2 linked regions of the Halotia branconii CENA392 genome follow. The protein of the gene in region 2 interacts with the protein of the main gene of each other region in a pairwise test. Links are inferred from orthologs where the notes say so. Each region holds a gene or a part of one and is shown on either strand. Other genes may lie near its edges. The genes, in order: bioB and QI031_RS14780.

What was found.
Region 1: the proteins of QI031_RS14780 (region 2) and bioB interact in binary tests that used the Escherichia coli proteins (3 or more experiments, as listed by UniProt). The link is inferred for Halotia branconii CENA392 from one-to-one orthologs.

Annotation. Positions count from the first base shown.
Region 1 is NZ_CP124543.1:4,428,826-4,432,027, reverse strand. The notes cover bases 1-2,867. They hold bioB (biotin synthase BioB), read right to left. Parts: upstream 2,005-2,867; coding sequence 997-2,004; downstream 1-996. Other genes in these bases: rimJ (ribosomal protein S5-alanine N-acetyltransferase), read left to right, coding at 2,364-2,867; petL (cytochrome b6-f complex subunit PetL), read left to right, coding at 614-709; aroB (3-dehydroquinate synthase), read right to left, coding at 1-479. In the rest of the region: more of rimJ, read left to right, coding at 2,868-2,951; bicarbonate transporter BicA, read right to left, coding at 3,135-3,202. UniProt on the Escherichia coli protein: Catalyzes the conversion of dethiobiotin (DTB) to biotin by the insertion of a sulfur atom into dethiobiotin via a radical-based mechanism.
Region 2 is NZ_CP124543.1:3,375,004-3,378,219, reverse strand. What follows is about bases 261-3,141. They hold QI031_RS14780 (class II glutamine amidotransferase), read right to left. Parts: upstream 2,154-3,141; coding sequence 1,368-2,153; downstream 261-1,367. Other genes in these bases: QI031_RS14770 (CoA-acylating methylmalonate-semialdehyde dehydrogenase), read right to left, coding at 3,087-3,141; QI031_RS14775 (hypothetical protein), read right to left, coding at 2,326-2,949; QI031_RS14785 (serine/threonine protein kinase), read right to left, coding at 261-887. Outside these bases: more of QI031_RS14785, read right to left, coding at 1-260; more of QI031_RS14770, read right to left, coding at 3,142-3,216.

The sequences.
Region 1 (3,202 bases), 1.1 Mb from region 2 along the record:
TGAAATGCTCCAATCAGGTTTTTGCCGTGGGGATGATTGACACCTGTTTTACCACCAATTGCAGAATCTACCATTGCTAAGAGAGTGGTAGGCACTTGCACAACATTAATCCCTCGCAACCAAGTTGCTGCTGCAAAGCCTGTCATATCACCAATTACGCCTCCGCCTAAAGCCACCATTGTCGAGGAACGTTCTAGGCGGTTTTCTAAGGCGATATCGTAAAGTTTTTGGATAGAATTGAGGGTTTTGTAGCGTTCACCTGCTGGTAGGCAATAGCTGACTACTTTAAATCCAGCAGATGTGAGCGAATTTATCGCTCTTTCTCCATAATGCTTGAAAATTGTCGGATTAGAAACCACCAATACCTTCTTACCTAGGTTCAGATTAGCCATCTGTTGACCCAACTGCTCTAAACTCCCAGGTGCGATCGCAATCTCATAAGACTGCTGTGGTAAATTGACATTAATGATAGAAGTCATTGCCTAACCCTAAACAAGCGCCCGTGGGCTGTATTTTATCGCAATGTGGGACATCAGAGATTGGTACTCTACCCATTCCATAAGCCCAAACTAAATGATTCAATAGATTTATTGAAGTATGTGGAGAAACATCAATGTTTGGAATTGTAGCTTATATCGGCTTCTTGGCTTTGTTCATGGGTATAGCCGTAGGTCTGTTGTTTGGTCTGCGTTCTGCCAAGATCATTTAGTGCTTCTGTTTTGATGAGGTACGTGTCGTTGAGGCATGGGGCTAGGGACTAGGAAAGAAGCAGGGGAGCAGGGAGCAGGGGGAAATAGGCAGGGGAGCAGGGAGCAGGGAGAAAAGGAGAAAGATTAAAGATTAAGTACACATCTTTAAATTCAAAGCATTTTCTTAACTTCCCCCTTGCACCCTGCGCCCTGCCCCTCTGCTTTTTCTTTCCCCTCTGCACCCAGCACCCTGCCCCAATTCCTCTTCCCCATGCCCAATGCCCCACGTCCCATGCCCCATTCAACTTCATCCCACAACAGCAGGACTTGCTACCTTTTGTTGTCTTTGGGAAGAAGGACGCATTTCTAGACCGAGTAAATTCAGCATTTCTCGGTCAGCGTCGTAATCTGGACAAGGAGTAGTAACTGTTAACATCTTGTTGTCGTCACTAGAAAAAATAGAATTTGCTCCTGCCATAAAGCATAAAGCTTGTTCAACGTGAGAAAGTCTTGCTCTACCTGCACTTAAACGCACGTCGGCAGCTGGCATTAAAATCCGGGCTGTGGCAATCATCCGCACTATATCCCAAATTGGCACATCGGGTTGATTTTCCAAGGGTGTACCCGGTACTTGGGAAAGAATATTAATAGGTACAGATTCGGGATGAGGATGGAGGTTGGCTAAAGTATGTAACATACCTATACGGTCGTCAACGCTTTCGCCCAAACCTAAAATACCGCCGGAACACACTGTAACATTCGTTTGCCGGACATTTTCTATAGTGTGCAAGCGATCGCTATAAGTCCTGGTAGTAATAATTGTGCTGTAATATTCTTGTGAGGTATCCAGGTTATGGTTGTAAGCATATAGTCCTGCTGCTGCCAATCGCTTTGCTTGGTCTGTTGTTAACATTCCCAAGGTGCAGCATACTTCTAAACCCATGTCGGTGACTTCTTTAACCATTTCCAACACAGTCTCAAACTGAGAATTATCTCGCACTTCACGCCAAGCAGCACCCATGCAGACGCGGCTAACTCCAGTTTCTTTGGCTTTTTGGGCAATGTTAATTACTGTTGTTTTATCTAAAAACGCTTGGGGTTTTACTTTTGTTTGATACCGAGAAGATTGGGCGCAGTAGCTACAATCTTCGGGACAGCCTCCGGTTTTAATAGAGATGAGTTTACAGACTTGTATTTTTGTTGAGTCATGATATTGGCGATGAATGCTAGCAGCTCGATAAATAAGCTCTAGCAATGGCGTATTATATATCGCCTGGATCTCTGCTTGCTGCCAATCATAGCGTATTCCCGACATTACTATACCTTCTTGTAGACTGAATTTATTGTAAAAATATTCACTATAGCGCTTCTCGGTTGTGTGCAATACACTCGTAAGGAAAAGGGGCTAGGGACTAGAGATTAGGGACTAGACGGGTGTATTTCATCACATAACAACTGCTATGTTAAATAGCTGAAAACGAAGTATTTATTGTTCATTTTAGGCACAATAACCATAGCTGTTCGGCTAAGTTTTCTAATTGCAATACGATAACACAGCAAGAATGAATGCTACTAAATTTTAGAAAATGTGGGCATTACTTAATTACATTTTTGTAAGCTGCGTTACATTTATCTTAAATTTTGCTAAACGATAAAGATTAAATCACTTAGTTTATGAAATCAGAACTACCATTAATTACTAGCGATCGCCTATTATTAAGAATTGGTATAAAAGAGGATATACCCAAAATAGTAAAATATTTTACTGAAAATAGAAATTATCTTACTCCATTTTATCCTACTTGGGTAGCAGATTTTTTTACACAACAGTACTGGCAATATCAAATCGAAAATAGTTTTTTAGAGTTTATTCATGAACAATCTTTAAAACTTTTTATTTTTATTAAGAAAAATCCCAATGAAATTATTGGGGTGATCAACTTCAATAATTTTGTTCGAGGAGCAGCCCACTTTTGCTATGTGGGCTATAGCCTTGCAGAAGCTAAGCAAGGTAATGGATATATGAGAGAAGCGCTAAAAGTTGCTACTGATTATGTATTTCAGGAACTAAATTTTCACCGCATTATGGCAAATTATATGCCCCACAATCGGCGGAGTGGTAACGTACTTAAAAGTCTCGGTTTTGTTGTCGAAGGATATGCTAGAGATTATTTATTAATTAACGGCCAATGGCAAGACCATATTCTTACTAGTCTGATTAATCCTAATTGGCAAACGAATGAAAATGGGGATGGGGCATAGGGCATGGGGCAAAAGAGGCAGTGTTTCGACTACGCCCTTCGGCTGCGCTCAGGACAAGCTCAACAACCGGGGCAGGGTACGGGGTGCAAGGGGGATGAAGAAAAATTACCTCTTTCTCCCTGCTCCCTGCCCCCTGCTCCTTTTCATCTTCTCCTCTACTCCCCTGCCCCTTTTCCTCATTTCTTAAGTTTGATAGCCGTAGTTATCAGTGTCATTCGCAGGGGAGCGATATTCACTGCTACCAGCAACAT
Region 2 (3,216 bases):
TCATCAGGGATTAGTTCATGATGATTATTAATTCCACAGCCAGAATTATTAATGATTTTTTGACTTTTAGGTTTGACAACAAGACCAGATTTCAACACATCTAAAGCTTGACGAGCGCTAGTAAAACGTTGTTCTGGTGCTGGTTCTATTAACTTTTGCAGCCATTGAGCGAAACTGGGACTTAAGTTAACTCGCTCAGCAAATTGTAATCGCAAATCTTGTTGGGGTAATTCAGCAGGAGGAATCCCAGTTAACAAATGAATCAAACTTGCTCCTAAAGCATAAAGATCCGATGCTGGAACCGCCCGACCACCAAATTGTTCCATAGGTGCGTAACCATAAGTACCCACAACGGTAAATGTCACGCCCTCTTTGGCAGCCTTATCTTGAACTGCACCAAAATCCACTAAATAAATCCGATTATCTTCACCCCAAATTAAATTGCTTGGTTTTATATCCCGATGCAATACACCAGGATTCATCTCATGCAAATATATGAGAATATTTAAAATTTCAGCAGCAATTTTCTTAACTTGTTTTTCAGTAAATCTTTTACCAACAGCAAGTTTTTCCTTCAGCGACTCACCAGGAATGTATTCTTGTACCAAGCCAAACCAGAGTGTGCGGTCATCAATACAAAAATAATCAAAATACCGGGGAATCCGGGGATGGTTGAGGTGTTTGAGAATCTGTGCTTCTCGTTCAAAGAGTTTTAGGTCATCCCATTGTACAGTACCGCCAAAGGCCAAGAGTTTGACCACAACTAGCGATTTTTCGGCATTAGTAGCTTGTAAATCTTTTGCTAGCCAAGTTTGACGGATTCCATTATTGCCGAGTTGGCTTTGGATTTGATAACGGTCTTGTAAGATCTGTTCTGTTTGCAGCATCTGACACCTGCCGGCAATTTACGCTAAGGTGATTCCCCATATTATTAAGGATAATAACTATTTGAAGAAGTTGCTTAGAGAAACTAATACCGTTTCACTTAATAATTGATATAAATAGGCAGCAGGGGAGCAGGGAGCAGGGAGCAGGGGGAAAGAATTAAAGACCAATCATCTATTTCAAGTATTTCGTGAAATGGTATGATAGGCAATACTGCTCGGTTAAGCTCAAAAAGCTTAATATTTGTAGGTTGGGTTGAGGAACGAAACCCAACATGTCTGGAGTTTTTTTGGGTTTCACTTCGTTTAACCCAACCTACAATGATCCTTAACCGAGTAGTATTGGTATAATAGATGTCTCTTTTGTAAAGATTCTAGTAGTTTGTCCTATTAATTTTGCTAGTTTAATGGAAAAGTCCAGTTTTATTTCTCCCCCTGCTCCCCTTGCCTGCCTCCGCCCGTCATTTTTAAGTTGACAGAACATCATGGCGATCGCTCATCTATACTCAAGGGCAAACCATTTTGAAATACCAGCAAATCTCCTGGTGGGATTTTTGTCCAGACTTCGTTGTCTGTGAGGGGAGTAGTAGCAATCACAGCAACGCGATCGCGCTCAGTAGTTACCTCTCGAAAATCCACAGTCATATCTTGGTCAATCAAGTGAGCAGCAGCAAAAGGCGCTTGACGTACAATATAGCTCAGTTTAGTTGAACAATGGGCAAAAAAGTGTTCCCCATCAGAAAGTAAGTAATTAAACTCGCCTATTAAATTTATATTTTCAGTAACTTTACGTAATACAGGATACAGTTGTTCTAAATTAGGCTTACCGTCAGGAAAGTTTCGTCGTAAGGTTTCTAAAATTACACAGAATGCCTTTTCACTATCTGTGTTTCCTACAGGTTGAAAAAACCGCTGATTTTCTGGCTCAAAGTCTGGTAAATTCCCATTATGAGCAAATACCCAATATCTTCCCCACAGTTCTCTACGAAAAGGATGGCAGTTTTGAAGGGCGACTTTACCTTGGGTAGCTTTGCGAATATGAGCAATCACATGAGTAGAGTGGATAGGATAGCACCGCACTAACTCTGCAATCGGAGAATCAATTGCAGGTTTTTCATCTAAAAATAACCGACAGCCTTTTCCTTCAAAAAAAGCAATGCCCCAACCATCACTATGATGATCAGTTTTGCCTCCCCTTGCCGAAAACCCTTCAAAAGAAAAGCAAATATCGGTTGGAACATTACAGTTCATTCCCAGCAATTGACACATAACAAAACTAAAACAATAGTTTTAGCTATTAATTAAGATTATTGATACCATTTAACGTACTATTTTAAAGTTTTTTGTCAATTTAAAACGTATTTAGCCTTACATTGTTTAATAATACAAACGCACTATTATCTTATCAAAGATACACCATACCGCTTTTTTACTAAAATTTTTAAGGGTTGAGAATACCAACTAAAATCTGCATTAATTCTTGCAAATCAGTTGGGACGCGATAGAGCATTAAATCTTGAGTTATGAGGCGACTAACTCGTTGGAAACTACCAAACTGCCAAATATCTCCTGTTGTGACTGCACCGTACAATATAGGTTCATCCGCTTCTATCCAGGAATCTATAGCAATTAGTTCCACAGCTAGTTGTGTAAATCCCCGTGTTAAATCTGCTTGTTTTGCTTCGACAACCAGTATTTGACGTTGAGACTGTAAGTAATAGTCCAAATCTCCCCGGAGGAATTGATTAACTTCAATTGGATATTCAATATTAATTGTTGCTTCAGTAATATGTGCCACTTCCAACAATATAGGAGCAATTAACACTTCTCTCCGTGCCGCTTCACTAGTGAGACTGACACGAATAATTGCTTCTTCTAATCGCTCTTTTAAGTTGCTTAATCGAGGAATTTGATGATTACTAACTGGCAAACTTAGGCTTGTTTTAGTTAAACTTACACCCAATTCACGCAGAATATCGGCTGGAGCGAATCTTAAATCAAAGTATTTGTGGAAGGTGTAAGTCTCTGACGGTTTGAGGATAGGGGGACGCTGTGGTACAGTCAAGTCACTTCGCTCCAAATTAAAAATTAAAAATTATTAATTAAAAATTGCAAGATGCTTAATACCAATCTTATATAAACTTGCACTTAATGATTATCCTTTTCTTCCTTGGCGTTCTTGGCGTTCTTGGCGGTTCGTAATTAAAATTGACGTGACCAATCACTAGGCCAACGTTCAACAATGACTTTAGTTTGAGTAAAAAACTCGACTGCGTGGTTGCTTTGCCCATGTAAATCACCAAAAAAGCTATCTTTCCAACCACTAAACGGG